2 regions of the Sporosarcina sp. resist genome follow, and region 2 is predicted to be linked to the other one. Evidence: a T-box and tRNA genes for the amino acid it is inferred to sense, from the RefSeq annotation. Region 2 holds a T-box; the other holds one or more tRNA genes.
The links. A T-box is a leader RNA that pairs with one kind of tRNA and senses whether it is charged. The one in region 2 lies ahead of ileS (isoleucine--tRNA ligase), so its partner is inferred to be a tRNA-Ile.
Positions count from the first base shown of each region.

Region 1 (15,982 bases), 2.4 Mb from region 2:
TTACGCTTAAAGGCGGACCGATTGCATAATTTTCAAATTAAACAGTGTAGCACATTGAATGTGCTACACTGTTTTTTTGTACCTTGGATTTGTAATTGTAAAAATGGAGTTGTAACTGCAACTTATTTCGTCTAATTGCAACTTTGGCGTTTTAATTGCAAACCCGTACTTCTAATTGCAACTTCATTTTATTCAAAAAACCACTCATTTTTCTTGTCTTCTCATCCAACTACATAAATCGCGTACAAGTTGTGCATTCATGACAGGCGGTATGAAGTGTGTATATTCAGGGAAATACCATGTCTCATATACTTTTTTATGTTCATGCAGTGCGTTTTCAAGCAAAACTGCTTGTTGAAATGACACGTTCTCGTCGATCATGCCATGAATGATGAGTACGGGAGCATCAATTTCATCCACGCGGAACAGCGCCGTACGGTTTCTGTATTCATCCGGCATGTTATTCGGTGTCCCGCCGATAACTCTTTTCATCATCCGCCGCATATCTTTCCGTTCTTTATATGTAAATACGATATCGGATACGCCAGACCATGTAACTACCGACGTAATATCTTCACGTAAAATTGCTGTCCAAAGAGCCATTATACCGCCCCGTGAAAATGCAAACAAGTGAATTTTTTCCACGTTTGTCTTCGGATTTTGCTTCAGCACATCAACGGCATTCACCGCATCCTGACGATCGGCCCCAGCAAACTCATCCCGTCCCTCGCCTCCACGGTTCCCCCGATAATAAGGAGCGAAGACAACAAATCCTTGCGAAGCAAACTGTGCAATTCGGGCAGGACGAACCATACCGATATGCTGCATGCCCCCTCGCAAATAGATGATGCCTTCGTAGTTCCCTTCTGTAATTGGTTCTGCCATGAGTCCCTTCACTTTTAACCCATCTGAAAAATATGTAATTTCTTCAAGCGAAACATGTGGATTTGGAGACGGATAGGGCCTTCTATGAATGATCGTACCATCATGACTCATGCTCTTCCACCCACTTTCTTAATGTTTCCATGCCTGTGTTTTTCATAAGGAAACTCAATTCTTCACACTGGTCAAGCTCTTCATTAGTCATCCACATAGCTCCTTCTGTTTCGTAAAGGGCTGGATGCTCATCGATTTCCGCAACTTTCCCTGTGAATACAGCTTTGCAAAATGTACTATTACTTCGAACGACATACTCTGCAAATTGCACAAGATCCGTAATTTTCACACCTGTTTCTTCAATCGTTTCGCGTATAACTGCCTCCTCGATCGTTTCTCCATGCTCTGCTTTACCACCTGGAAACTCAACGCCTCGAACTAAATGCCGAGTCAGTAACCATTTACCATTATGCTTGAGGATAACAAGGACATGCCGAGCTGGCATTCCAAATTGGTTTTCTCCGAAAGTCAGCTCAACACGACCACCATTAACATCATTGAAAATAAGCATTGCACTCACGTCCTTTCAACCAGTGTAGCGAAGGACAGCAATCCTTTCAACGAAAATACGGAAGCTTTTCGATAAATCGCTTCGACTTATCATCTGTAAATTCATGAATGAGCGCATAGATCTTCATCGTACGTTGATCGACGTTGAAATTGTTCCGACCATAATGATAGGGCAAAAACGGTAAATGTGACCTAAGGAAGTTTCGGAATTCGAGTTCATCTATCTGACTAAATAACCGATGAAAAACAGGAACATACTGACTTTCTACATTAACCTCATATTCCCACGGTGAATCATCTGGGTAATGGTATACTTGCTGATTTACGACAGAAACGTACATTTTGTATTTCTCCATGCTACACCATCCTTTTTTCTTTTTAGCATGGCTTAGTATGAAAAAAGCATGCATCCCCTTTTACTGGAGATACATGCTTTACCGCAATTTACGCTTGTACGTCAACCGAAGCTCCCTTATGAGGATGGGCTGCAACAGACTGATTAGATAAACTTTTCAACATATCTGTTGCCGCTGCAGTATTCATTGCAAGTGCATTATTTAACACACTCAACTGAACAGTCGATTGCAAACTTCTCAATTGACTTGCCATGATGGAGCTCATATCCATTTGCCATCACTCCTTCCACAAGCTTATTATCGGCATTTTTCTAGTATTTTTAATGAAAAATGATTACTTATTATCTTCACCCAGGAATGCATTCAGCATCCATTGATGTTTTTCGATACTTTGATATGTCGCGTTCAACAAATCTTCCGTCATATCGTCGCCATCTTTCGCAGCCAGCTGCATGCCTTTTTTCAACGATTTCATAATTTCACCGAAATCATTTACGACAGTTTTCACCATGCTGTCTTCTTTTTCATCTCCCGTTGCTTCTTTCACAACAGATTGTTCAAGATGTTCTTTCAGCGTTGCTACAGGATCTCCGCCAAGTGTCAAAATACGTTCTGCGATTTCATCCATATGTAACGTCGCTTCATTATAAAGTTCTTCAAACTTTACATGTAACGTGAAGAAATGATGACCTTTAACATACCAGTGATAGTTATGGAGCTTCGCATACATAACCGACCATGTAGAAACTTGGACATTCAATTCATTAATAAGTTCTTTCGACATATAAATCTCTCCCCTTATTGTTAAATATAATTCATCTCTCTGTTAATTTACCACCGAAGCATCTACAATAAACATCGAGGCATTAATAAGGAGTTTTTTAAATGAAAAAGATTTTAATTGGCTTTATTAAACTATATCAAAAAGTAATTTCACCCCTTACACCACCTTCATGCCGTTTCTATCCCACTTGTTCTCACTATGGGATTGAGGCAGTCGAAAAGCATGGAGCACTAAAGGGTTCATGGCTTGCGGTACGTCGAATTTCAAAATGCCATCCGTTCCACGAGGGTGGATTTGATCCTGTACCAGACAATGATATGCATAAAAAGTGATCTTTTTAGATAGAACGGTTTGACATAATTGTCGAGCCGTTTTTTTCGATTAAAAGAAATTCGCTTATTTAGTTGCCAAATTAGAAACACTCTTGTATGATAAAAAAGTCAGTTACACAAATCGGAATGATTACTATTAATAATACGGAGGATATATCTAATGAATAAGAAACTTTTTTTCATCATGTCATTACTAACAATTATGCTACTTAGTGCTTGTGGCGCTAAATCCACAGAAAACTCGGAAACTGGGACAGAGAAATTGTCTATTTATACAACAGTATACCCGCTTCAATACTTTACAGAACGAATCGGCGGCGATTACGTCGATGTGAAATCCATCTATCCTGCTGGCGCGGATGAACATACTTTTGATCCTACACAAAAAGATATGATGGGACTCGCGGACTCGGATTTGTTTTTCTATATAGGACTCGGCCTTGAAGGTTTTGTGGAAAATGCAGAAAAAACCATGAAAAACGAACATGTAAAAATGGTTGCAACAGCAGAGGCAATTCCTGATGAGATGCTAGACGAAGGTCATAGTGATGAAGGTCACGACGAAGATGCTGAACATGATGAACATGGACACGAAGGTCATGATCATGGGGGAATTGATCCCCATGTATGGATCTCACCACTGCTTAGTGTCGAACTTGCAACTTCTATCAAAGATGCATTGATTGCATCAAAACCTGAAATGAAAGACGAATTCGAGAAGAACTTTGAACAACTGAAAGTAGAACTTGTCGAACTCGATAGCAAATTCAAAGAGATGGCTTCCACTGTCCCTTCCAAAACGTTTTTTGTTTCACATGCATCATTTGGTTATCTAGCCGATTCATATGGACTGGAACAAGTCGCGATTGCGGGACTGAACTCACAAAGCGAGCCGTCACAAAAGCAATTAGCACAAATTGTCAAAGAGGCAAAAAATCACAACATCCACTATGTACTTTTTGAACAGAATGTATCATCTAAACTAACTAATGTCGTGCGGAAAGAAATTGGTGCTGAATCACTCATGCTCCACAATCTTGGCGTATTGACAGTGGATGATGTAAAAAACAACGAAGACTATTTTTCTTTGATGGAACAAAACATTGAAACGCTGAAGAAAGCGTTAAGTGGAAAGTAAATGAAGAAAGGTTGTCCCGTATACCAGATTTAATCTGGTATATGGAACAGCCTTTTTGTTTTTGCTGTGACAGTTTGGAGTTGCCCTTACAGTTTAATCATTTGACATGACAGTTAGCGCAATTGCCCTTACAGATTGATGACTTGCCATGACAGTCCAGAGTTGCCCTCACAGTTTAATCTGTTGCCAGGACAGTTAACGCAATTGCCCTTACAGATTGATGACTTGCCGTGACAGTCCAAAGTTGCCCTCACAGTTTAATCTGTTGCCAGGACAGTTCAAGCAGTTGCCCTTACAGTTTGAGGAGTTGCCATGACAGTTCAGAGTTACCCTCACAGTTTAATCTGTTGCCAGGACAGTTCAAGCAATTGCCCTTACAGATTGAGGAGTTGCCGTGACAGTTTGACTTTAATTTCGACTTCAACCTTACTCCAAATCCACTGACTCTTTCAATTTGCGACGCAATAACTTATTTGACCCGTTACGCGGCAGTTCATCTACGAAGCGGAATGATTTCGGTACTTTGTAACGCGCCAATCGCTCTTCACAATACGCTATCAAATCAGCTTCTTTCACATTTCCTGACACTACGACAAACGCAACTGGGACACTTCCCCACTCGGAATGTTCTTTCCCGCAAACGCCTACCTCTCGAATATTCGGATGCGCTATCAGTACATTTTCAATTTCAGCAGGGTAAATATTTTCTCCTCCTGAAATGATTAAGTCGGATCTTCTATCGACGATATACAAATAACCTTCCGAATCAAGATAACCGATATCACCTGTTGGAAGCCAGCCATTTTCCAATGGATCCACTTTGGAAAAACGACCAATATATCCAGGTGTCACATGTGAACCGCGTATAAATACTTCACCTTTTTCACCTGGCGTTTCTGTATCTTTGATTTTGATTTGATTGAAAAACAATGGTTTGCCTGCTGAACCCATTTTCCTCATTGCATCACTTGCTGCTAAGGTCGCTGTTTGCGAACTAGTTTCTGTCATGCCGTACGTTTGGAGAACAGGAACTTCAAGTACTTTTGCCCGCTTCAAATAATCGATTGGAACGGGGCCACCACCTGCCAGCATTGATTTAAATGATGAATGTGCGACACTATTATCCTTTTCCAGTTCACGCAGAACTTTATCCAATGTAAGAGATACAACAGACATCCGTGTGACGGACCCATCCCTTACCGCAATCGCCGACTTGACCGCATCAAACTTCTCATGCAACTGAACCTCATTTCCGTATAGAACAGAACGAACGAGAATCGAGAACCCGCTAATATGAAATAAAGGCATCGCACAGAGCCAGACATCGTCTTCATCAAGCCCTAAATTTAGAACAGACGACAGTGCACTCGAGACGTGATTACCTGCAGTCTGACGGACCCCCTTCGGAAATCCTGTCGTGCCCGATGTATACATAATCGTAATGGTTCTGTCTGATTGCCAACTTTCCTGGATGACAAAAGCCTGTTCCGCACTTTCTTTGATCGTAGAAAATAGTAGCTGACGTACCGGCGTATCGGCAACAACACTACTCAGTTCATTCGACACAATTACCGTATTGGCGCCTGAATCATCCAATTGATATGCGATTTCTTTTTTCGACAACCGACTGTTTAGCATAACAATCTCAAGGCCGGCCAGCATACATGCATGAATGATGACTACCATTTCAGAATTGGAGGACCCAAGCAAGGCGATCCGTTCCCCTTCATTTAAACTGTTAGCCCTCAATTTTCGTGCAAGAACCACAGCATCATCTTTTAACTGTGCGAATGTCCACTTTTCCTCTTCGAACGATAAAGCTATTTTATCAGGCGTTAAATAAGCCCGTTGCATTAACCAATTTGGAATCATGCCATCACCATCCATTCAGAAAAAGCTGCCCGATTAGAGGCAGCTTTCTTAGTTTTTATCCAGTTTGATTACTGTCTAGGCTTCAGGCGCCAGCCCCTTGAGTCGCTTCAGTCTTGCTGAAAAGGCAAAGTACGCCTTTATCTTCAAGACTTCCAGCGCTTGTCGGGGCTAAACGGCGCCTTACGCTTTTCTTTAATCAAGGAAAACGTGGGAATTGTCCGAAGTCCGGTTTGCGTTTTTCTTTGAATGCATCGCGGCCTTCTTTCGCTTCGTCTGTTGTGTAATAAAGAAGTGTTGCGTCGCCAGCCAATTGTTGAAGACCAGCAAGTCCGTCCGTATCCGCATTCATTGCCGCTTTCACGAAACGAAGTGCCGTAGGGCTCATGCCAAGCATCTCTTCACACCATTGGACCGTCTCGTCTTCCAGTTGTTCATAAGGAACTACTGTATTGACTAGACCCATGTCGAGTGCTTCCTGTGCGTTGTATTGACGGCAAAGGAACCAGATTTCGCGCGCTTTTTTATGGCCAATGATTCGTGCCAAGTAGCCCGAACCGTAACCTGCGTCGAATGAACCGACTTTAGGTCCTGTTTGTCCGAAAACTGCATTTTCTGCTGCAATCGTCAAATCACAAACGACATGAAGAACATGTCCGCCGCCGATTGCATATCCTGCAACCATTGCCACAACCGGTTTTGGAATAACACGGATTAGACGCTGTAAGTCCAAGACGTTGAGACGTGGAATTTCGTCGTCTCCTACATAACCGCCATGCCCTCGTACGGATTGGTCTCCGCCTGAACAGAATGCTTTCTCGCCTTCGCCTGTTAAGACGATGACTCCAATGCTTTGGTCGTCCCGTGCTCGTGAAAATGCGTCGATTAACTCCGATACCGTTTTAGGACGGAATGCATTGCGCACTTCCGGACGGTTGATTGTTACTTTTGCAATCCCGCCATACTGTTCGTATTTGATGTCTTCGTATGTACGTATCGTTTCCCATTGACGTGTCATAGTGATCCTCCTCGATTTTTCAACTCTGAAATATGCTCCTCTATCATTGTAGCAAATGTAGCCGGTTTTTCCACATGAATTGCATGTCCAGCATGTTCTATCGTTTCGTGGCGGACATTAGGGAAATCCCTCTGCATTTCCCGGGAAATATTTACGAACTTCGTGTCGAGTTTTCCCGTTATGAGCAAAACCGGAAGATTGACTGTTCCTAGGCTCTTCCAATAAGAAGCTTGGCTACCTGTTCCAATACCACGTAAGCTGTTCGCAAGGCCTATTTCACTCTGACTAAGCCGTTCATTCCTCACTGCCAGCTGCTTTTCTTCCGACAAAGTCTTCTGAGACGCGAACAAGGGAATATTTCCCCAGAAATCGATGAATGCCGGCAATCCGTCCCTTGTGATTCTGTCTGCCAGCCGCCTGTCAGCTGCTTGTCGTTCTTCTCTTTCCACTTCCGTCTTCAATCCTGGAGAAGAACTCTCGAGAATCAATGACGAGACCCGCATTGGATGTCGCACCGTATAAGCCAGTGCAATACGTCCCCCCATTGAATAGCCAACTAAGATGAATTGATCAAGAGAAAGCTCAGTAAACAGTTCCTCAAGGTCCTCTACTTGCTGATCCATAGAGTAGCGGCCAATGTCTTCCGGAATAGTCGATTTGCCGTGTCCCGTCAAATCGACAGCTATTGTCTGGTAGTTACCTTTTAGCAACTTTGTAATTTCACGCCATGATGTGGTGCTCCCCGTAAAACCATGTAGAAATACGATGACAGGTAGATTTTCTCCACCTTGGATTTCCACATGCATATTAATTTCACGTATACAAATAGTCTTTTCATTCATTACGATCAAGCCTGTCCGTGATTTGCTTCCATAGGTCTCGGTGCGCTTTCACATTCGCTTGACGATTCGTGAACACTTCGATAATACGCACTGGTTTTTCCTTCGCTTTATCGAGCTCCATTCCGAACTCTTCTGGCGTGTGGATTGCCGCATACTGCGCATCATACATCGCAGCAATGTGGCCGAATGTTAAGCCTGTTGGTGTGCCAAACAGCTCTTCGAAATGATTACCTGCATCAGCTTGCGGAAGGTACGAGAATATTCCACCCCCATCGTTATTAATAATGACAATGGTTAAATCTGCCTCGTGGAAACGAGTAACAATTAATCCGTTGATATCATGCAAGAACGATAAATCGCCAATTAACAGCCATGTTGGACGCTTTCTTGCCGCCTGGATACCGAATGCTGTCGATACAACACCATCGATACCATTCGTCCCGCGATTCGCAAAAATTTTAATATCCTTATCCGTCTTCCTGAAGAACGTGTCTACATCACGGATTGGCATGCTGCTGCCACTTACGAGGTCGCTCTCTGTGGGAAGGTGCTCAAATAATGTTTTTGCAAATATCCCTTCATCGCCAGCAACACCCTCATACTTATTTGTAATCGCTGATGCCGCCTCATTCGCCATTGTCCACAACTCTGTATAAGATGTCTTCGGTTTATCCACAATAATTTTCATGACTGTTTCGGATGAAGTCTGGATATGATGCGTAACGACACCGAGCGAATCCCTAAATTCCGGCGATTCATCCACCGCTATAACTGTAGCTGGTCTTACTTTTTTCAAGTAAAGCGAAAGCGGCTTCGCTACTGGCTGTGCACCAAAACGAATGACAGTATCAGGTACGACTTTCTCTTTGAATGCATCACTTTTTAATAGCGCATCATAATGATCAATACAGAGCGCTATGCATTGTTCAGGTACTTCCGTGCGAAGATTTGATAGCGGATCGCATAATACTGGCCATTCCAGTGCTTTGGCAAAGTTCCAAAATGCTGCTTTATCGAACCCTATCGGCATTTCACCAGCAATGATGAAGCCTTTTTCCGACGTTGCAAGCAACTGTGAAATTTGTTGGGCAGTAGATGCATCCAAACTGTCTACACTTTTAAATCGTTTTTTGAAAGTCATTTTCGGCGTTTCCCGATTAAAATCGATCAGAAGTGGTTCCCGGAACGGCACATTTAAGTGAACGGGTCCGCGTGGAGCTGTAGTCGCAACTGACAGTGCACGGCTAATATGGCGATCAATAAAGTCTTCGATATCCGGATTGTTTTCAGCAAGTGGGAAATCTACACTATATTTCACATGCTTACCATACATTCGAATTTGATCGATTGCCTGTGGCGCACCGACTTCCCTTAATTCATGCGGACGGTCAGCCGTGATAACAATAAGAGGAATACGCGCATAATACGCTTCTGTTATAGCAGGATGATAATTCGATGCTGCAGTACCTGACGTACAGAGAAGGACGACAGGATTATCGGATGCCTTCGCCAAACCTAATGCAAAGTAGGCAGCCGATCGTTCATCGACTTGCATATAGACATCAAGGCCTTTTGTTGAAGCGAAAGCGTAAGCCAGTGGTGTCGAACGAGAGCCTGGACTAATAACTACCGTTTTCACATCAGCCATCATCAAAGCAGCAGTCATTCTACGAACATAATCAGTCAAAACTGTACGGTTATCCATTCAGTTTTCCTCCAAGCGCCCGCATAACCGGTCTGAATTTCACCCATGTTTCATCGTATTCTTTATCTGGTTCAGAGTCTGCCACAATTCCTCCACCTGCGTATAAGTACGCACTATTGCCGTCAAGAAGTGCGGAACGGATTGCCACAGCGAATTCACCATTTCCAGCAGTATCTGTCCAACCAATTGGTCCAGCATAATAACCCCGATCCAAGTTTTCCTCAGAACGAATCATTTCCATCGCTATATCAGTTGGGACACCGCCTAGCGCCGGTGTCGGGTGAAGTGCTTGAACCAAACTAAAAATATCAGTTCCTTGTTCAACTTTTCCTTCAACTGGCGTAAACAAATGCTGAATATCACGGACTTTCATCAGTTTCGGTACTTTCGAAATTTTGATGTCTGTGCAAAATGTCTTAAACACTTGTGAAATCATATTAACGACATATTGATGCTCTTCTCGATTTTTTCTATCTTCAAGAAGTTCATCGCCAAGTTCGCGGTCTTCAGTTGCCGACTTGCCTCGTTTAATGGAACCCGCAACACATGCCGAATACGCACGGCCATTTGATATTTCAATTAAACGTTCAGGTGTAGCACCAAAAAATAATTGGCCGTCTTTTTGCAATCCAAAGTGATAACTTTCCTGCTGTTCATTTGATATATGATGAAGTGCAGTGACAGCCGGCACGTCATCTGCAAAGTTTAGTTTAACCGAACGTGCAATTACTACTTTTTCAGCTTCACCATTGTTAATTTTCTTTGTGACATCTGCAACGGTTTCCAGATAATGTTCTTTCGAAAGTTCCTCTATTGACACAACTTCCGGTTTTGTAAGCAGAGCGGATTCCTCGACTTGCGCGATATGAATTAGACGGTCTCTTTCATCCCTTAACTTCTCAAACTGTTCTGCCCCATCGTTGCTTTTTGTTACGAGGTTAATGGAAATTTCTGTCTTACCATTCGTAATCGACAACTGGAAAGAAGGTACAACGAAATGGGCCGATGGAAATGCATCCCACTCTGATTGCTTAACACTTTTCGGATCAAACGAGAAACCTCCAAAAAGAACAGGTTCCCGATCATTTTCTTCTTTAATAAGCGAACTACATAATTTTTTCCAACTTGTTGAAATATGTGTGAAACGATCATTCGTTCCATCACTTGTTAATACCGTAGCATGTCCAATACCAACAAGCGTTAAAGTTTTATCTGCATTTTGCCAATAGAAACGTTCATCTTTGTAACACGAATCTCCTGCTTCAAAAAACGCAAGTGGTGAGATTCTCCCCGCATCGACAGTTTCTGTAAAAAAACGCAGCTCATTCTGCCTAACATTTAATTGAGATTCACGGGTAGCGGTCAACTTCCGATTCATTATTTTCCCTCCGTACATTCATTCGACTGATTTAAAACAATACCTATAGTCTATCATACCGAATCAATGTCGTTTCAGCACATAATAAGCAGTCCATATGTTCACTCCACCCATTTTGGAGTACAATAGATAGGGTCATTAAAAGGATAGGGAGAGAGCCAAATTGCAACAGACAATAAAAGCGGATAAAGGCTGGCGTATTTGGTGGCAGCTTACACGTCCACATACACTAACGGCAGCCTTTGCACCTGTATTTCTCGGTACCATGATTGCACTAACTTACGGAAAATTACATTTTCCTTTATTCATCGCCATGCTCGTCGCGAGTGTTTTCATCCAAATGGCAACGAATATGTTCAATGAATATTATGATTTTAAAAGAGGACTTGATACAGAACAGTCCATTGGGATCGGCGGTACAATCGTCCGTAATGGTGTAAAACCAAAAACCGTGTTGAATCTTGCCTTTATGCTTTACGGGATTTCCGTCCTTATTGGTATCTATATATGTATGGAAACCTCATGGATGCTCGCAGTCGTCGGGATCCTGTCAATGATGGTAGGCTACTTTTATACTGGAGGACCGTATCCTATCGCCTACACGCCATTTGGAGAACTGTTTTCCGGTGTTGTCATGGGAATGTTACTTATCCTTATTGCGTTTTATATCCAGACAGAAACAGTAACGACAGAAGCGGTTCTGCTATCTATCCCAAGTATGTTGCTAGTCGCAGGTATTATGCTAGCAAATAATATACGTGATTTAGAAGGCGATAAGGAAGGCGGACGAAAAACACTCGCTATTCTTGTGGGCCGCTACAACGCAATTACAATCCTAATGCTATTTTTCATTATTTCCTATGGCTGGATTATTGCAATGATTCTCTTCGGTCATCTTACTCCATGGGCACTGCTTGTATTTCTTAGTGTCAAAAAGCCGATTGGAGCGATTACTGTGTTCCGAAAAAATCACATCCCAATACATGTGATGCCTGCGATGAAAAACACTGCAGTTACGAACACTTTATTCGGCTTACTATTAGGGATCGGAATACTCATTGGGCATCTGCTCTAACTAATAAAAAAAAGCGTAAAGCCTCGATTTAACTCGAAGCTTTACGCTTTTTCTGATTTATATGTTTAGATGGAACGAAATAAAGGAAAGTTAAGTAACGATAGTCAACAATCTGTACTTTTGTTTATTAAGTACGGTGTGTATGTGCAGACTAATGCCATTACTAAAAAGGACGTGACAAAACTTGTTGAACGATAAACAAAAAGCCACTCTAAAAAAAGAACTATATGAAATGAAGGATCACTTAACAAAAACAGAAGAAGAAACAGATATTAAGGAAAGTGCACAAGAAGCTGCCGGCGAGCTATCGATGTATGACAATCATCCCGGTGATATGGGTACAGAACTGTTTGAAAGAGAGAAAGACATGGCTTTAAACGTTCATGCTGGCTCTGAATTAGATAAAGTAGAAAGCGCCTTACAAGCGATGGTGAACGGTTCTTATGGGAAATGTGAAGTGTGCCAAAAAGATATACCATTTGGGCGACTTGAAGCAGTTCCTTACACAACCCTTTGCATCGACCATGCGACTGAGCAAGAAATCCCCAATGATCGACCTGTCGAAGAAGATACGCTTACCATGGCCAACCCAAATTCATTTTCCGGAGCGGCCCGGGATGGCGAAGACAGCTTTCAGGAAATCGCAAAATCTGGAACATCAGAAACCCCTTCCGATTTCAGCGGAGATCACGATGACTACAATACGTTATACGACAGCGGAATTTCAGATGGTGCAACCGAAGAATTTGAAGAATTCACAGGAACCGATATAAATGGAAAGTCACGCGGTTTCATCAGGTCCGATGCCTCAGAGAAATATGAAGCGGAACTGGATGATGAAGGAATCGAATCCCCTCTCGGAGATATTCCTTATCATGAAAAAGATAGTTATATAGAGGATCAGAAGAAGTGAAAAGAAACACCATAGGCCATTGCTTATGGTGTTTCTTTTCAGGATATTTTAGCTCACGTATGTTAATTAACCAAAATTAACCAGTAAATGATTTAATCAAACACTAGGCGCTGCGTGTGCAGTTGCCTTTGAGTTGCCTTTGAGTTGCCTTTGAGTTGCTTTAGATAGAACGACCTCTTTACTATTATCGAGATATCTTGATGTGTAGGGATGCGACTTCGTAGCACCCTACACATTTTTCGGGAATCGTTTGGTGGTTATCCATCCGTTGCTCTCCAAAGGCATAAGTACACGAAATGCTTGAGCTTTTTGGGACGAAAGAATAGCGGGGCTTCTTAACTGGATAAAAGCCGCCAAAGATATTATTTTGGCGGCTGAAGTCTTCTCCATAGTCTTGTCTTTTTTATTTAAGAATGAAACAGAACTCCTACCAATATCGCTTCGACGCTGGATGGTCTATATGAGAAAGAGCATTTCATTAGCTGTGATGAAATCTGCAACCTGGAGTACGTCTTTCTTGACTATAAGTAGTATCAACTAGTAATCACCTTATAATCTCGGCATATACATCTCAAAATCACATTTCTCTCGATAATGAACACCCTAGTGCAGGCGCGGCAAAGGGGTCGCCGAAGCCGTGAGACTGGATGCGAAGCGATATCCAGGCTTACGGTGAAAGGCATCCCCAAAGCGTCAAGCGTTCTACAATCCACACCCCTAATTACAACTCTCTCCTTATTGAGCGCCACAGTAGATTCAATGGGATTCTTTAATTCAACATATATAGTGAGAATTTAAGTGAACTAGAAAACTATATATAAACAAATTAAAAAGTAGCTTTACAAGTTCATTAAGAACTTGTAAAGCTACTTTTATGTATGACCCCTACGGGATTCGAACCCGTGATACCGCCGTGAAAGGGCGGTGTCTTAACCGCTTGACCAAGGGGCCAAATTATATATGGCGGAGAAGGAGGGATTCGAACCCTCGCACCGCTTTCGCGATCTATACCCTTAGCAGGGGCACCTCTTGAGCCGCTTGAGTACTTCCCCATATATAAATGGCTCCGCAGGTAGGACTCGAACCTACGACCGATCGGTTAACAGCCGATTGCTCTACCACTGAGCTACTGCGGAATGGTGGGCCTAAATGGACTCGAACCATCGACCTCACGCTTATCAGGCGTGCGCTCTAACCAGCTGAGCTATAGGCCCTTTTTGGAGCGAGTGAAGGGAATCGAACCCTCATCATCAGCTTGGAAGGCTGAGGTTTTACCACTAAACTACACTCGCATAACAATGGTGGCTCAGGACGGAATCGAACCGCCGACACAAGGATTTTCAGTCCTTTGCTCTACCGACTGAGCTACTGAGCCACGTATTTAGTTTACATTAAGTCGTTAACTTATTCTAAACCTTATAGTATTAATAAAAATGGCGGTCCCGACCGGGATCGAACCGGCGATCTCCTGCGTGACAGGCAGGCATGTTAACCGCTACACCACGGGACCATTTGGTTGCGGGGACAGGATTTGAACCTGTGACCTTCGGGTTATGAGCCCGACGAGATACCACTTCTCCACCCCGCGACAACAATATAAGTACTATTTAATTTCACCACTAGTTAAAAATGGAGGAGGTAGAGGGATTCGAACCCCCGCGGGATTTGACTCCCCTGTCGGTTTTCAAGACCGATCCCTTCAGCCGGGCTTGGGTATACCTCCATGGCTGTATATAATAGTGGTGGACCTTGCAGGACTCGAACCTGCGACCGGACGGTTATGAGCCGTCTGCTCTAACCAACTGAGCTAAAGGTCCTTTAAGATGGCGGCAGAGGGGATCGAACCCCCGACCTCACGGGTATGAACCGTACGCTCTAGCCAGCTGAGCTACGCCGCCAGGATCTTTATTGAAATTGTGTTGGTGGAGCCTAGCGGGATCGAACCGCTGACCTCCTGCGTGCAAGGCAGGCGCTCTCCCAGCTGAGCTAAGGCCCCATTATAGCTGGCAATTATTAAAGCACAAATCTACTTAAAATGGTATATTCTTTAAGCGGCGAATCTGCTTAAAAAGCTTAATGGTCGGGAAGACAGGATTCGAACCTGCGACCCCTTGGTCCCAAACCAAGTGCTCTACCAAGCTGAGCTACGTCCCGAAGAATTATAAAGTTTAAAAACATAATGGTGCGCCCGGCAGAAGTCGAATCCACAACCTCCTGATCCGTAGTCAGGTGCTCTATCCAATTGAGCTACGAGCGCATATAAGTGAAAAGTTATTAATGCCGAGAACCGGAATCGAACCGGTACGGTAGTCACCTACCGCAGGATTTTAAGTCCTGTGCGTCTGCCAGTTCCGCCACCCCGGCAAAAATATGGAGCGGAAGACGGGATTCGAACCCGCGACCCCGACCTTGGCAAGGTCGTATTCTACCACTGAACTACTTCCGCATTATAAGTGCGGGTAAAGGGAGTCGAACCCCCACGCCCGAAGGCACTAGATCCTAAGTCTAGCGCGTCTGCCAGTTCCGCCATACCCGCAATATAAATTATGACACTAAGTCATAAAAATGGTGAGCCATGCAGGATTCGAACCTGCGACCCTCTGATTAAAAGTCAGATGCTCTACCAACTGAGCTAATGGCTCGAAAAGTGGTGCCGGAGAAAGGACTTGAACCCTCAACCTACTGATTACAAGTCAGTTGCTCTACCAGTTGAGCTACTCCGGCTAATAGTTTTCATTATAAATAAAATGGTGGAGGATGACGGGCTCGAACCGCCGACCCCCTGCTTGTAAGGCAGGTGCTCTCCCAGCTGAGCTAATCCTCCTGGGTATAAGTGCGACAAACTTCAGTTGTTCGTCCTATTCATAAACCTATGTAATAATTGTTACAAGACCGGCGACGTCCTACTCTCACAGGGGGAAACCCCCAACTACCATCGGCGCTGAAGAGCTTAACTTCCGTGTTCGGGATGGGAACGGGTGTGACCTCTTCGCAATCGTCACCAGACTTGTATGGTCTTTTCTCAAAGACAATAATTATTATAACATATCATCTAATTAATTGCAAGTACTTTTTTTATGAACGGTACTTATTCGTTCAAAACTGAATAAAACAGACATTGTGCTA
Region 1 is NZ_CP060287.1:1,184,767-1,200,748, reverse strand. Features, by position in the region: gene pckA (phosphoenolpyruvate carboxykinase (ATP)) at 1-29, shown strand, start outside; gene H7992_RS06010 (alpha/beta hydrolase family protein) at 205-996, opposite strand; gene H7992_RS06005 (NUDIX domain-containing protein) at 986-1,447, opposite strand; gene H7992_RS06000 (transposase) at 1,494-1,802, opposite strand; gene H7992_RS05995 (putative motility protein) at 1,891-2,073, opposite strand; gene H7992_RS05990 (Dps family protein) at 2,137-2,586, opposite strand; gene yidD (membrane protein insertion efficiency factor YidD) at 2,688-2,918, shown strand; gene H7992_RS05980 (metal ABC transporter solute-binding protein, Zn/Mn family) at 3,079-4,056, shown strand; gene H7992_RS05975 (o-succinylbenzoate--CoA ligase) at 4,483-5,928, opposite strand; gene menB (1,4-dihydroxy-2-naphthoyl-CoA synthase) at 6,125-6,943, opposite strand; gene menH (2-succinyl-6-hydroxy-2,4-cyclohexadiene-1-carboxylate synthase) at 6,940-7,785, opposite strand; gene menD (2-succinyl-5-enolpyruvyl-6-hydroxy-3-cyclohexene-1-carboxylic-acid synthase) at 7,778-9,490, opposite strand; gene H7992_RS05955 (isochorismate synthase) at 9,483-10,868, opposite strand; gene H7992_RS05950 (1,4-dihydroxy-2-naphthoate polyprenyltransferase) at 11,032-11,943, shown strand; gene H7992_RS05945 (TraR/DksA C4-type zinc finger protein) at 12,128-12,856, shown strand; tRNA gene H7992_RS05940 (tRNA-Glu) at 13,736-13,807, opposite strand; tRNA gene H7992_RS05935 (tRNA-Ser) at 13,818-13,908, opposite strand; tRNA gene H7992_RS05930 (tRNA-Asn) at 13,918-13,992, opposite strand; tRNA gene H7992_RS05925 (tRNA-Ile) at 13,994-14,070, opposite strand; tRNA gene H7992_RS05920 (tRNA-Gly) at 14,075-14,148, opposite strand; tRNA gene H7992_RS05915 (tRNA-Phe) at 14,156-14,231, opposite strand; tRNA gene H7992_RS05910 (tRNA-Asp) at 14,291-14,366, opposite strand; tRNA gene H7992_RS05905 (tRNA-Met) at 14,370-14,444, opposite strand; tRNA gene H7992_RS05900 (tRNA-Ser) at 14,487-14,579, opposite strand; tRNA gene H7992_RS05895 (tRNA-Ile) at 14,597-14,673, opposite strand; tRNA gene H7992_RS05890 (tRNA-Met) at 14,681-14,754, opposite strand; tRNA gene H7992_RS05885 (tRNA-Ala) at 14,777-14,852, opposite strand; tRNA gene H7992_RS05880 (tRNA-Pro) at 14,934-15,010, opposite strand; tRNA gene H7992_RS05875 (tRNA-Arg) at 15,037-15,113, opposite strand; tRNA gene H7992_RS05870 (tRNA-Leu) at 15,135-15,220, opposite strand; tRNA gene H7992_RS05865 (tRNA-Gly) at 15,228-15,302, opposite strand; tRNA gene H7992_RS05860 (tRNA-Leu) at 15,311-15,392, opposite strand; tRNA gene H7992_RS05855 (tRNA-Lys) at 15,423-15,498, opposite strand; tRNA gene H7992_RS05850 (tRNA-Thr) at 15,505-15,580, opposite strand; tRNA gene H7992_RS05845 (tRNA-Val) at 15,605-15,680, opposite strand; rRNA gene rrf (5S ribosomal RNA) at 15,747-15,862, opposite strand.
Region 1: it has a tRNA-Ile gene. The T-box ahead of ileS (isoleucine--tRNA ligase) is inferred to sense a tRNA for this amino acid. The anticodon was not compared.

Region 2 (15,982 bases):
GGTTCACCGTTTTCAGCGTAAAACACTGGAATTGGAACCCCCCATACACGCTGACGTGAAATACACCAGTCACCACGGTCGCGAACCATGTTATACAATCTTGTTTCGCCCCATGAAGGTGTGAATTTCGTCTTTTTAATAGCATCAAGTAATTCCGTACGGAACGACTCAATTGAAGCAAACCATTGTGCAGTCGCGCGGTAAATAACCGGTTTTTTCGTGCGCCAATCATGTGGATACGAGTGAGTGATGAATGATAATTTCTTAAGCGCGCCCACTTTGTCGAGTGCCTCTGTAACTGCTTTATTTGCATCTTCATAAAACAGACCTTCGAAGCCTGGCGCTTCATCAGTCATAACACCGCGATCATCGATAGGAGAAAGAGCATCAATACCATATGATTTAGACACGTAGAAGTCATCTTCCCCGTGGCCTGGAGCTGTATGGACACATCCAGTACCCGCTTCGGCTGTAACATGATCACCGAGCATAACAAGCGAATCGCGGTCATACAATGGGTGCTTCGCAACAACACGGTCGAGTTCAGAACCTTTCAGTTCACGCTCAACAACATGGTCTTCCCAACCAAGTTCTTCTGCGACAAACGTAAGTAAATCTTTAGCGATAAGGAATTTCTCTTCTCCCGCTTTAACAATAACGTATTCAAATTCCGGATGGACAGAAATCCCAAGGTTTGCAGGAATCGTCCATGGAGTTGTCGTCCAGATTAAGAAGTTAACATCTTCATCAATTACGCCAAGTCCATCTTTCACAGGGAAACTAACATAGATAGATGGTGATTTCTTATCCTGGTACTCGATTTCCGCCTCAGCAAGTGCAGATTCACTTGATGGTGACCAATAAACTGGTTTCAATCCTTTATAGATATATCCTTTTTTAGCCATTTCACCAAACACTTGAATTTGACGCGCCTCAAAAGCTGGTTTTAGCGTGATATATGGATTATCCCAATCGCCACGTACACCAATCCGTTTGAACTGGCTACGCTGATTGTCAATCTGACCAAGCGCATATTCCTCACACATTTTTCGGAATTCTGCTACTGACATTTCTTTTCTTTTTACGCCTTTGTTCACTAATGCCTGTTCAATCGGCAGTCCATGTGTATCCCAGCCTGGAACGTATGGCGCGTGGAAACCTGTCATTGATTTGTGGCGGACAATCATATCTTTCAATACTTTGTTCATGGCGTGACCCATATGAAGATCACCATTCGCATATGGAGGACCATCGTGTAATACGAAGAACGGGCGACCCGCAGTTCGTTCCTGTACTTTTTTATAAATGTCCATCTCTGCCCATTTTTCTTGCAGTAATGGCTCTTTGTTAGGTAAGTTACCTCTCATCGGGAATTCTGTTTTCGGCATAAGTAATGTATCTTTGTACTCCATGTTTTTTCCTCCTTTAAAATAGAAAAGCGCAAAAGGATCGCAGCCTTCGCCACGTCCTGTGGCAAAGACCCCATACCTACATCCTGTAGACACAAGGCACAGGCAAAAATAAAAAAATCCCCACCCCTAAAAAGGGACGAAGAATTATTCTCGCGTTACCACCCTACTTGTAGCAAACGAATTTGCTACCACTCAGACACCATAACGGGGTGTTTCCGGGATCACGTAAATCATTCCGCAATCCGGCTCGAGAGTGATTTTCATTTCCAATCCGTTGACCGGGCTTCCACCGCCCCCGGCTCGCTATTCTCAGATTTGGAAGGTACTTTCTCTTTCAACGCCTGTTCTAAATATATGCCTATAAGTATATGTGTGAATTAAGACTAAAGTCAAGTTTCCTTATGAATCCAGGTCGGCTGCCATTTCTAAACGTTCCGCATCGATTTCGTACTCAAGTAAAACGTCCCAATCATCTGACTGAATCAGATCAAGTTGCGCTTCAATGAGCATTTTGAAACGTGTACGGAAAACCTTGGACTGTTTCTTAAGATCTTCAATTTCCACAGAAATTCTACGCGCGCGGGAAAGTGCCTCATTGACAATTCGATCCGCATTTTTTTCTGCTTCCTTGACAATCAATTTCGATTCTTTCATAGAGTTGCGACGAACGTCTTCCGCAGCTTCCTGAGCGATAAGAATCGATTTTTGTAGCGTTTGCTCGATTGAGTTAAAATGGGAGACCTGTTCTTCTGATTGTTTCAAATTGCTTTTCAATGTTTTGTTTTCTTCAAGTATATTTTCAAAATCTTTCATGATTTGTTCCAAAAACTCATTTACTTCATCTTCATCATATCCACGAAACTTATTGGCAAATTCTTTATTATGTATATCAAGTGGTGATAAAGCCATTTAAAGCATCTCCCCTTTAACTTATTCATTCTCTATTATACATGTTAAGGCATCAGATAACAGTTCTTTTTCAAACTATTATCTGACAAGTCATTCTAATTTCCCAACAATTAGCCGAATCTTATCTTTACGCGTTCTTCCTTCAATTGCGATCACTTTAAAACGGCCAGAACCTCTAATTGATATCATATCTGACTCTTGAAGTTCAAATGCAGGCTGATCTCTAACAGCCCAATTCACTTTCACTTTTTCCCCATGCACAAGCGTCGCCGCTTTTTGGCGTGGAATAGTTACTAATGCCGCTGTTACTACGTCGAGTCGTAATGAACTAACGATATGCATTTCTTCTGTCCATGTATCTGTCGTGACTATCCAGTCTTCCGGACGATTACTTTCTTCAACCGTCACTTTCGCTTTCCCAATCGATAAAAAATTAGCCGTCATATAATCCTTTAACTCATCTGCGACTGCAAACTGGACTTGATCATCAACCACTCGGATGTCCCCGAATTTCGAACGGTCAATGCCTAATGACATCATCGAGCCCAGGATGTCCTTGTGATCAAGTTTCAAAAACTTAGAAGCATACTTCACATCAAAAATAGCTATTCGATAATCGACTGGTTCTGGTACATAATAATCTGGATAGATAAGAACTCTTCGTCTTTCCGCTTCCGGAAAAGCTCCGTACAATCCGACCAATAGCATCGAACTGCCCGCAAGAGATTCTACAATGCGCTGCTGCCTAGGATCCAAGAATCCTGTTAGTTTTGGTGAATAAGTATCTTCCACTTCACGTATCCAGCCAATCGCCATTTCGATGAAAGGCTGTTCATCTTTTCTGAAATGCTGCAGTATAGTTTCCATTTCTCCGGCTCCTTATAGAAAAATCCTCACATAAGTGAGGACGACGTAATCATTTTATAACAACATCAAAAATATTGCTGTAACGCCATCAGAGATAAACCTTAACGCAAATATACCAACGATTGGTGATATATCAATCATTCCAAGAGGTGGAATGAATTTTCTGAAAAACCCTAAATAAGGCTCGGTAATCTTCCCAAGTATTATACCAAACTTAGTCTCACGAGAAGCAGGTATCCATGACATTAGTATATAGATAATAAGAAGTATTGAGTAAATCGATATTGCTCCTGTTATTCCTTGATAAATTAACCCTAAAATATTTTCCATTCTGTTGGTACACCTCATTCAATTTCTATCGTTCAAAATAATCGGAGATTGCACCAGCAACTTCCACATTCTCCGGCACGCAAAGGAAAATATCAGTGCCAATTCGCTGGATGTCTCCTCCAAGCGCATAAACAGTACCGCTTAGGAAATCGACAATTCGAATTCCTTGATCACGCTCAATTCGCTGTAAATTCACAACAACTGCACGCTTATTTTTCAAGTGCTCAGAAATGTCTTGCGCCTCAGCATAGACACGGGGCTCAATAAGAATAACTTTGGAAGACTTCTGGACACTTTGCAAGCTGACAACCGTTGCTGACTGTTGTGGTTCGCCTGCTACTTGCTTCCTCATTGGTGCTCTGCTGCGTGGCTGCTCCTGCGCAGGACGCTGTTCTTCCCGGCGTGGCTGTTCTTGTACTTCTTTTTCTTCGTCGTCTAGGTAAAACCATTTCTCAAACTTGTTTTTAATGCTCATACGTCTCCCTCGCTTTCTGCTCCGACAAGTGCAGTCCCGATTCTTACATGAGTTGCACCTTCTTCAATAGCGATAATGAAATCATTTGACATTCCCATGGACAATTGAGTACAAGGTGCATGTGGCAATTTTTTTGCCGAGATGCCGTCTCGAAGTTCCCTTAACGAGCGGAATACGGAACGAATCTCATCCATATTCTTTGTGAAAGGAGCCATTGTCATTAAACCTATAATTCGAATTTTATCATAAGCCGCCACATCTTCAATAAAGCAATCAAGTTCAGCTGATGTTACACCTGATTTACTTGATTCACCGGAAACATTCACTTGAATGAAACAATCAACAACATGATTGGAACGCTTATGAATTTCCTTAACCAAACTCATTCGATCAACAGAATGTAAATAGTCAATTCGATTGATGATTTCTTTCACTTTTCTGCTTTGAACATTACCGATGAAATGCCAGATGGCACCACTTTGTATCGTTTCCTGTTTCCCTAGTAGGCCTTCAGGTCGATTTTCGCCAAGATGTCGGATGTTTTCTTCCAGCACCGCAGATGTTCTTGCTGTCGAAACTTCCTTCGTAACAGCAACGACCGTAATTTCAGATCTGTTTCGACCTACGCGGTCACAAGTTGCTTGTATATCTTGTTCGATTTTTTGTATTCGTTGCTGTAGATTTCCCATTATAATCACTACTTTTCCTCAATCTTTCACTTCATTGTACCAACCTAGGCTGAACATATCAATAATGAATCATTTTTCTGCATTCTTTTTGCCCACAAGCACAATATCTTTACCGATTGTTGTAATCTCTTTAAGATTGACCTTTTTCGTATCCTTGTCTTTTGTATCAAAAAAACTGTTCCGTTCTCCACCACCTACGTGCAAGGATTCAACTTTTCCAGTTACAGTGTCAATTGTTGCATCCTGGACGAATCCAAGGAACGTTCCTTTAGTAGCGTCGATAACTTCTTTTTTTTGTATTTCTGAAAACCTCATAAAATCCCTCCTTACAATGAATATATGCACATAGGCACGAGAAAAAACGCAATGCAGTTAGCGCATTGCGTTACATTTATCATTATTGTTCCATCCCTTCCCGAATGGTTTGAACTGCACTCTTCTCCAATCGGGAAATCTGGGCTTGTGAAATGCCTAGTTCCTTAGCGATTTCGGTCTGCGTTTGTCCCAAATAAAAACGTTTTGAAAGAATTGATTGTTGTCTTTCATCCATACTAGATACAGTTTCTTTAACAGATACATACGTCAGCCACCGTTCTTCTGAAACCGTTTTGTCCTGTATTTGATCCATCATAAATACTGGATCACCGCCGTCCCCGTTCATAGGCTCATGAAGGGACATTGGATCTTGAATTGCATCAAGGGCAAAGAGAATATCATCGGCGGGTATACCTGTTGCTTCAGACAAATCCGATATTCGCGGTTCTCTTTGATTATCATTAATGAACTGCTCTTTCGCTCTTATTGCCTTATAAGCGGTATCTCGAAGTGATCTTGATACTCGTATTGAATGATGATCACGTAGATGTCTTTTAATTTCTCCAATAATCATCGGGACTGCGTATGTTGAAAATCTGACATTATGTTTCAAATCGAAGTTGTCAATTGATTTAAGCAAGCCGATACATCCGACTTGAAATAAATCATCCGCTTGTTCCCCCCTGTATGCGAATCTTTGGACCAGACTTAGGACGAGACGCAAATTGCCAATGACGAGCTCTTCCCTTGCTGCATGATCTCCGCTCTGTAACCTGATAAACGTTGCTTTCATCACGTCGTTTGTGAGTAACGGCAATTCGGACGTATCGATTCCACAAATTTCAACTCTTGTACGCACCATTAGCTTTTCCTCCGCATTCTGTAGATGACTGTACAAGATAGTCTGTCCGCAGTCGTCCAGAATATGCGGAAATTCGCATCGCCAATTTCACCCATTATGCAATCGGATGATTCAAGCTTTCACGCAGTTCCGAGATGATTTTTTTTTCGAGCCGTGAAATATAGGATTGAGAAATCCCAAGCAGTTCTGCTACTTCTTTCTGTGTCATTTCCTCTTGTCCCGTCAAACCGAAACGGCATTCCATAATATAACGCTCTCGTTCATCGAGACTCGTAATTGCTTCAATCATATGCTGGCGCTCGATTTTTCTTTCGACATCATCAATGATAATATGCTCATCTGTGCCAAGAATATCCGATAATAGTAATTCATTACCGTCCGCATCTGAATTTAACGGTTCATCAAAAGAAATCTCAGATCGTGTTTTGTTTGTTTTTCGAAGATGCATTAGAATCTCATTTTCAATACAGCGGGATGCATATGTGGCTAATTTGATGTTTTTGTCGGTCTTAAAAGTTTCGATTGCCTTTATAAGTCCGATTGCACCTATACTGATAAGATCTTCAATATGTGTATTTGTGTTATCAAAACGACGTGCAATGTAAACAACAAGACGAAGGTTTTTTTCAATTAGTCTGTCACGCGCGTTCATATCGCCTTCCATAAATGCTTGGATTGTTATTGCTTCTTCTTCCCGGGTCAACGGCTTTGGAAGGGACTCATGACCTCCGATATAGTATGTGCCGCTTTTCCTTTTAAAAAAGCTAGTGATTATCGACATCCATTTTCTAAATTTATACAGCATAAGCAGTTCCCCTCTCCCCGTTTAATGACTCCATTGCGGATACATGCAAGATTGCTCCCGCACCGTCCGGATAACGACGATCATTCTTTGTCACTACAATATAACCAGGTTGCAGCACGTTCCCTTCTCCTAAAACCCATTGCTTGAATCGAAAACCAACTGCCCAAGACTGTCCTTGCACCGTTACTAACCGAATCAGCCTTATTTGTTTGTGATAGCCCTCAGGAAACTCCGACATTGAAGGTGTTCCTTGAGGATTCCAAGCAAGCAAAGGCTTCATCAAATCTTCCGGTATATGCTTTTCCAGCACCTTTAACGAAACAAAATGGACTGGAGAACCAGACAATGGCTCCGTGCAACCGTTACCCGAATCGACGAATACATCAACCTCTACTTCAGCATCCCAAATAGAGAGAACTGAAGAAGCACGAAGCTCGGAAACATGGCGTGCAGTTCTGACATCAAGCCATTTTTTCCTCATGAAATAAAGAGAAATGTATGCGACAACTGCATAGGCAAGAACTGTAAACGCTGAACTGGACATATGGATGCGATATTGAAAAGCCGTTAGTAAACCACCAGCAAATACCGCCCCTATCAAAACCATTGTCGCAGATTTTTTCCACAGCTCAAAAGCCTTTCCAAAAGCGCAAACAGTCATGCAAATAAAAGATAAAACCAAAACACTCACCGATGATGGAAAAATAACGACAGGCATCGCACCCGCAAAAGAGGCGAACAATAATCGTCCGCGGGCGGCTTGTACGTTTCCTACTTTGTTGGCGAATGAAAGAATTGCATAATTAAATAGCATATTCACTCCTACAATGAGTTCCCCATACATAAGCCGCCCTCCCTGACAACAACGATAGCACCTATGGCGTAAAATGTTTGTCGGAACTAGGGGCAGACAAAAAAAAGAAATCGACAGGATTCGATTTTAGATATCGAGCGTTTTAGTTAGTTGAATGAAGCGATATAATCGGTTGGTCGGGGTATATGATTGGTTGGCCTGTTATATGATTGGTTAGACATGCTTTTTGATTGGTTGGCACGTTATATGATCGGCTAGACATGCTTTTTGATCGGTTCGCTCGTAATATGATCGGGCAGCATGCCAACAATAATCAAACATCACCTAATTCACTTCATAGCTAACTAAACGTAAAAAAAGCTTTCCAGAAAGCGCGGTTGCACTTTTTGGAAAGCTTTTAGTCTTACATCATTATTAACGACGACGATTGCGTAAAAACGTCGGAATATCGAGCGTGTCATCTTGTTGATTACCTTGAGGTTGGCGTGTTGGTTCCGGTTGTTGGAACTGTGGCGCTTCCTCTCTGCTACGCTCACGTGTTGGTGGCTGTTGAGTTGGCGGTTGCTGCTCACGCGTTGGCGGTTGTGTACGACTTGCACCGAAGCCCGGGCTTCTTGCAGGACGAGATACGGTAAGCTGCTCTTCGCTGAAGCCTGTTGCAATGACTGTTACGATAATTTCATCCTTCAAGTTGTCATTGATGACAGAACCGAAAATCATATTCACATCTTCATCTGAAGCTGAAGCAACGATATCTGCAGCTTCCTGTACTTCGAATAGGCTCAAGTTTGAACCGCCTGTGATATTCATAAGTACACCTTTTGCACCGTCGATTGACGTTTCGAGTAGTGGGCTTGAAATGGCTTTTTTCGCCGCTTCAGCCGCACGATTTTCTCCCGTAGACATCCCGATTCCCATAAGAGCAGAGCCTTTATTGGACATGATTGTCTTAACGTCTGCAAAGTCTAAGTTGATAAGTCCAGGTACAGCGATCAAGTCGGAAATACCTTGAACCCCTTGACGTAGCACATTATCGGCTTCACGGAAAGCTTCGAGCATTGGCGTATTTTTATCTACAATTTCAAGCAATTTATCATTTGGTATGACGATTAGTGTATCCACAGATTCTTTCATAGATGTTATACCGCCGATTGCCTGTGTCTGGCGTTTTCGTCCTTCAAAAGTGAACGGCCTAGTAACAACACCAACAGTCAGTGCACCCAAATCTTTCGCAATTTGTGCGATGACTGGAGCAGCCCCAGTACCTGTTCCACCGCCCATACCTGCAGTAACGAACACCATATCAGATCCGCGCAATGCTTCTTCGATTTGTTCTCTGCTTTCTTCGGCAGCTTTTTTACCAACTTCCGGATTCGCACCTGCCCCAAGTCCGCGTGTCAATTTGCCACCTATTTGTAACTTCACTTCAGCAGTCGAAAGGTTTAGTGCCTGAGCATCTGTATTAACTGCGATAAATTCCACACCTTGCACACCATGTTCAATCATTCTATTTACAGCATTATTACCGCCACCGCCTACACCAATTACTTTGATGACTGCTAACGCGTCAACATTCGTATCGAATTCTAGCATCGTCTCTCCTCCTAGTCCATTTCATACAGTTGTTCATTGAATCATTCGAAGAAATTGTCAAAGACTTTCTTTGCTTTATCTAAAATACCAGGTTTCTTTTCTTTGTTCCGGTCTACTGACTTTTTCTTGTTGACCGGAGCCGGCGTATGATTATCAGAAGCCGAAACTGTCGCTGACTCAGGGACATGACCAAAATAAGAATCTTGCATATGTGCATAGCGTATAAGTCCTACCGCAGTTGCATACATCGGTTCTCTTACCCCGATATACTCTGGTGTATGAATACGGACCCTTGTTTTCAACACATGTCTTGCTAATTGTAGGATACCATCCATCTTCGTTATACCACCGGTCAATACGACTCCACCTGGTAAATCATGTACGCCCATGCGGTACAGCTCTTCCAGAACGAGATCAAAAAGTTCTTCAAGCCGAACACCGATAATTTCCGATATGTATCTTTGGCTGTACTGATCTTTTGAATCAGCACCAATGACAGGTACTTCAAACAATTCATCATCCGATGCATCATCTGAGAAAGCATGTCCATACTGATGCTTAATTTTTCTTGCCTGTTCAGTTGGCGTTTTCAAAATAATTGAAAGATCTTTTGTAATATGATCCCCGCCAACTGGTATGACTGCTGTCGCCATGAATCGGTTTTCGCCAAAAATGGAGACTGTGGTAGAACCACCACCGATATCAATAAATGCACTGCCGTGATTCTTTTCATCATTCGTCAGAGCAAACGTACCGGCAGCAAGCGGTTGCAAGTAGATTTCTTGGATTACAAGACCTGCTCGTTCCACGCAGCGTAGTATATTATGAATAAGTGTTTTTGATGTAGTAATAAGCGTTCCGTCCATTTCAAGCCGGACACCGATCATTCCCCTTGGATCCGTTATTTCATCATAATCGTCAACAATAAATTGTTTCGGAATGATGTTAACGATTTCCCGATCAGGTGGAACTGACATGACCTGCGCTGATTTCATAACCCGATCGAGGTCGTCATCAGTAATTTCACGATTTTCCGAGTTAACTGCAACAACTCCTTTGACGTCCTGTAACGAAACGCCATTTGCAGGAATGCCCAGAATGACTTCACGGATTTGCATCCCTATCATTCTTTCGGCCTGGTCAACCGCTTTTCGGATAGATTGGACAGTTGCATCAATATCGATGATTGTCCCTTTCCGAATTCCCGCAGATTGAACATTGCCAACTCCGATAACGTGCAAGGATCCGCCATCCACTTCACCTACTAACACCTTAACTGACGAAGAACCTATATCAAGTGATACATATAATTCTGATTGGCTCAATTACTGGCACCTCCCAAATCAACTCTTAACTCCCATTCTATTGCATTGGGAGTACATTGTCTAAATATTTTCGACATCTCTTATTCAAACCCCTTCATTAATGTGCATTTGTGTTGGTAACTTTCCCTCGCTCTGCCCATTTAACAAGCAAAATCCTTCTAATAACGGCGATATTTTGGAATAACCTTACACCGAATGCAAAAATTGCCGCAAGATATAAATCGACTCCTAGATGCACTCCTAAAAATGCCAGTGCGGCCGCCAGTACTATGTTAAAGAAGAATCCAGATACAAACACCTTATCATCGTATACTTGCTGTAAATGAGCCCTGATGCCCCCGAATAGCGTATCAAGGGCAGCCAGTACAGCAATTGATAAGTAATTTTCATATACCTGTGGAATTTGAATGTCTGATAATAGACCCATCGAAATTCCGAGTACAAGACCAAGTAATGGTAACCACATAAGTCATTCCCCTTTCGGCAATTCCTCTAAAAACTGATTTTCCAGCCTTTCTGGATAACCGCGGATTTCCACCGCCATTTCTGGTTTTCCAACTTCAAGGATTAAATCATCCAGATAAAAGTCATCGTGAATCGCCGAGGCTACTAAATAATTGTATACTTTTTCACTGTCTGCAAAGGTCGGAGAAATGATTTTCATGGAAAAGGGCGGTGTTGAAACATTCAACCCATTCACAGTGGTCATTCCATTAATATCTCTGATGGAGCTCAGTATCGTATATCGTTTGCCATCAATTTCAAAAATGAGGCCTTTAAAACGATTCAACTCATTGACAAAACGAGTGAGTAGATCTGGAGATATTCCGGTGATTGGTACACCGAAGGCCACACTTTCAGCAGCTGGCCGAACTTTGATAATAATGCCCGGTCCTTCAACGTCAGTAACACCCGCTTGCCGATAGAGCTTGTCCACTGTTTGGGTTAGCGCCCTCCCAGTGTTTTCTATATTTAACGATTTGTATGTGAGTATCGTCTTGTCCAACTCCCGAATTTCAGAAAGCAATTCAGAGTGGAACTGCTTTTCACTTGCCAGGTCTTGACGGATTGCCCAAATGTCCCTCGTATCTCGTTCTTCTGGGTTTTTCATCGAATTGAATTGGATGGCAGTCATAAACCCGACAAGGAGCAAGATCAGCGTGAATCTCCAATGTATTGTTTTTCTCACCCGTCCAACCCCCTACACCAATACTCAACTCTCATTGCGCAAAGCCGACAGCCTAATATCCTTTGATTGTTCTGTAGTGACCACGATATTATCCCTGATCAGGCTGTCGATCACACCACCTTTTAAATGTAAGGCTGAAGAAAGAACGTCCATATCACCAATCGCCTCTATAACAAATGGCGCCGGATAAGTTCTTCCATCAACCGTAATGACTGGTCCTGTGCATTTTATATAAGAGTTTGATGTAATTCGTTGTCCATTTATCGCTAATCCTTGCGCTCCTGAAATCCTTAATTCATTGACGACCCGAAGTATATGACTTTCATGAACAATATAATCATTCGGGTTCTGTTCAACAGGATCATAATCGGCATCTTTCAAAGTAACTTTGAGACCTTGTCCGATAGCAGGGATTGCACCAAGCAGCAAGCGAAGATTTTTCGCCTCATCAACGAGACTGGCATGATCCTTCTCCCCCATGGAGAAAGAACGTTCATACTCACGTATCTCTTCCTGCTTGGCGGCGATTTCATCGGTCAGTTCCTTATTTCGTTCCTGCTGACTGATTAGTCCTTCTCGGTAATCCTCTTCCTTGTTAAATGCAGGCGATTGAGTACTATCGTTCTCCTGGTTTATGCCGAGGGTTCGATATGAAAACGCGAGGATGAAACCCAGCACAAGAAAGACAACTGAAAAAAGAATACTTCTTCCCCTCTTTTTGTATGCATCATTCACCTTCTTCATCAATCGGCTCTTCCTCCTCCTCTACTAACCCGTATACCTTACTAAAAGGAGTGAAAAACGTCCCAACTTCCATATCTATTACACCTTTTTCATAACTGTTCAATTGGGCTGTTACATCTGGATAATAGGCCATTTTTTCAGCAAACGTTGAGATGAATGCGCGGACCTCGAATCCATCGTCCATATAGACCGTAATACTATCCGAATCCTTTTCATCCCCTGCAACAATAATTTCTGAAATCAGGTGATAGACAGTGTCGTCCAGTTTCAGCAACTGTGCTGTTATCCGCTTCAGTGTATCAGGGTTTTTGAAATTATTTAAGACAGGCGATTCAGCCTCAGGCAACAACATACCGGTTGGGAACGTTTCCCCACTTTCTAACAGTAAACTATATTGTCCCCCGTCTTCAAGGTAGGCAATCGTCTTCCATTCGGTAATTACGATTTCAATATTCCTAAACCATTCCCGTGACACCGATACCTTTTGTACGCCTTCAATTTTCTCCATAGATTCTTCGATGTCACCGGTACTGAAGCTCCAAAGAGAGTTGTCTATTGTTAAACCACTTTTTTCTTCATAAAATGCCTGCTCATGTAGAACGGCACCGCTAACCTTAATCGTCTCTAGCTTACTAAGGGGTGATTGAAAATAAAGGATAGCTAGGAGTGCAACAACAAACACAGTCAACATGAACAGGAATTTTTTATTTGTTTTTCTGCGACGCTTTTCCCGCAAGGATGGAATTCGCTCTTCGATGTCAATGACTTTGTCCATTTTGCCCCTCCTCTATCAACTCGTTTTTTTGCCCACTGTAAAATGCATGATGGTCCCTGCCGCTATCCACGTCGTCATCAAAGATGAGCCGCCATAGCTTATAAAAGGCAATGTGACGCCCGTTACAGGCAAAAGCCCTGATACCACGCCGACATTCAAAAATGTTTGAAAAATGATCATTGAACCCATGCCTGCAACCATCAGAAATGCATATCGTCCTTTCGTTCTGATTGCGATTCCGAAAGTTGATGCCAATAAAACGGTAAACAGCAACAATACCAACGTCGCCCCAATGAATCCTGATTCTTCCGCGATAATCGAAAAAATAAAGTCATTTTGTGGTTCGGGCAAATAGAGATACTTCTGACGGCTATTGCCGTAACCATGACCAACCAATCCTCCGGGCGCAATCGCAAACAACGACTGAATTCCTTGAAAGCCCTTACCAAGAGGATCACTCCATGGGTCGATATACGATTTGATGCGATCCAATCTGTAAGGCGCCGCGGCAATTAATGCAACAAAAGCACCTATTCCAGCAAAACCAAGAAATGCGAAAAATTTTAGTGGGTATCCTGCAATGAATAGAATAACGAACGCAGAGACAATCATAATAACAGCGGAACCAAGATCGGGTTGCAACATGATAAGAGCAGCAGGTAGCAGAATCAGTCCAAAGTGGCTAAACTGAAAAATACCTTTTCCTTGAATTTTGTCCAAGCTGCACGCCAGTTTCCCAATAAGTGCAACTTTGACGAACTCGGCTGGTTGAATACTGAACGGGCCAAGTGCAATCCAGCTTTGTGATCCGTTCCGCATTGCGCCAACCCCCGGAATAAGGACAGCAACGAGTAACAAGATTGTCATCCAATATACAAATGTCCATGTTTTCGGACTCGATGTCAGAGGGCTTTTCATAATTACAAGTGCAATGCCGATTGACACCGCCATATAAATTGCTTGTTTCACGATAAACGGAGAGGAGTCGGCATAATGCACCGCCCCCCAATACGAACCGGCGGAATGGACAAAAGCCAATCCGATGAATGATAGCGCTACGGCAGAAACGATAAATGACGTTTTCAACTTAGCTTCCAGTGAACGCATCCTTCCGCAAATTTGCTGAATCAACTAAATGACTATATAGATATGTTGAAATAAAGAATCCTACCAACAACGCTTGGCGCTAGGGGATGCCTCCCACAATAAGCCGGACCGAAAATCACTGGCAGTCTTATTGCTTCGACTCCCCCTGTAAGGCGCCTACGCTAGTTTATATACCGTATTTAACGAACACCGGTGAGACTTATAGTTCCATAACCGCTTCTATAAACTGATCGCCCCTGGCTTCGAAACTTGGGTACTGATCCCAACTGGCACAGGCGGGTGAAAGCAGGATAATATCTCCCGCTACAGTAAGCGGATAAGCTTTTCGCACAGCGTCCTGTACATCTTCTGCCATCATAATGATTTCGATACCGCATGACGCTGCAAATTCCGCAAACTTCCCGGCTGTTTCTCCCACAGCGACGACTGCTTTTACATCACTCATGTAGGGGCGCAACTCTTCAAATGACTGGCCTCGATCCAATCCACCAGCAATTAGAATAGTCGGTACATCAAACGCAGCTAATGCACTTTTCGTAGCTAGCGTATTCGTTGCTTTTGAGTCATTGTAAAACTTCCGGCCTTGTAATTCCTTAACGAATTGCATCCGGTGCCGAACACCAGTAAAGGAACTTAACACGCTCTCAATTGCTTTTTTGTCACAACCTAAAAGAATTGCTGCCGCAGTTGCAGCAAGAATGTTTTCAAGATTATGTTGTCCCGGCAACTTTATGACGGATCGCAATACATAAGGTTTCCCATTCCAGTATATTTGCTCATCATCAGCCGATATACCGTTTTCTTTCATTCCAGTCAAAGAAAAAGGAACTTTCACAGCAGATGAACGAGCAGCATACTTTCGAAGTTTCGGCTGATCATCGTTATATATAAAGTAATCTTCTGCTGTTTGATTTTTTGTGATGCCATATTTTGCCACCGCGTACGCTTCAGAAGTTCCATGATAATCGAGATGTGCATCATACAAATTCGTCCAAATGGCTATTTTAGGTTGGAACGTATCGATCCCCATTAGTTGAAAGGACGAGGCCTCAAGGACGATGATGTTGTCTTGCGTAGCTTTTTCGGCAACAGTACAAGAGACCGTCCCAATATTTCCCGCGATTAGTGGGTGCTTATTGCCAATATTAAGCATATGGTACAGCAACGTTGTTGTTGTTGTTTTACCGTTCGATCCTGTAATCCCTACAATTGGTGCTTCACTTATCCTAGAAGCAAGTTCAATTTCTGTCCACACCGGAATTCCTTTGCCGATTGCTTCCACAATAACTGAATTACTGTAGGGGATGCCTGGATTTTTCACAACGATGTCATATCCAGCGTCAAGAATATCAGCAGGATGACCACCACATATAACACGGATACCTTTCGAGCGAAGCCCTGCCGCTTCTTCATTACCTGCTTCAGGTGATGCATCATTAACCGTTACATGAGCACCAGATACATGTAATAGCGATGATGCAGCGCAGCCACTCTTCGCCAGACCCAGAACAAGTATTTTCATTCCGTTAAACTGATTGGCATTTTTCACTTACAACACCTCCAACAAGACAGGGACTATTGCCGCCAAAAACGCGACTCCCCAAAAAACAATAACAATTTTCCACTCGGACCAACCCGATAATTCAAAATGATGGTGAATCGGACTCATTTTAAATACCCGTTTACCCGTCGTTTTGAAACTAATGACTTGGATAATAACAGAAAGCGTTTCAATGACATAAACAATTCCAATGATGACAAGTAGGAATTC
Region 2 is NZ_CP060287.1:3,595,848-3,611,829, forward strand. Features, by position in the region: gene ileS (isoleucine--tRNA ligase) at 1-1,412, opposite strand, end outside; T-box leader at 1,542-1,759, opposite strand; gene H7992_RS17600 (DivIVA domain-containing protein) at 1,812-2,321, opposite strand; gene H7992_RS17605 (YlmH family RNA-binding protein) at 2,412-3,188, opposite strand; gene H7992_RS17610 (YggT family protein) at 3,243-3,518, opposite strand; gene H7992_RS17615 (cell division protein SepF) at 3,544-3,993, opposite strand; gene H7992_RS17620 (YggS family pyridoxal phosphate-dependent enzyme) at 3,990-4,682, opposite strand; gene H7992_RS17625 (PRC-barrel domain-containing protein) at 4,752-4,997, opposite strand; gene sigG (RNA polymerase sporulation sigma factor SigG) at 5,080-5,859, opposite strand; gene sigE (RNA polymerase sporulation sigma factor SigE) at 5,954-6,664, opposite strand; gene H7992_RS17640 (sigma-E processing peptidase SpoIIGA) at 6,654-7,508, opposite strand; gene ftsZ (cell division protein FtsZ) at 7,893-9,071, opposite strand; gene ftsA (cell division protein FtsA) at 9,113-10,396, opposite strand; gene H7992_RS17655 (small basic family protein) at 10,494-10,862, opposite strand; gene H7992_RS17660 (DUF881 domain-containing protein) at 10,866-11,585, opposite strand; gene H7992_RS17665 (DUF881 domain-containing protein) at 11,610-12,329, opposite strand; gene H7992_RS17670 (cell division protein FtsQ/DivIB) at 12,313-13,104, opposite strand; gene ftsW (putative lipid II flippase FtsW) at 13,120-14,211, opposite strand; gene murD (UDP-N-acetylmuramoyl-L-alanine--D-glutamate ligase) at 14,411-15,760, opposite strand; gene mraY (phospho-N-acetylmuramoyl-pentapeptide-transferase) at 15,761-15,982, opposite strand, start outside.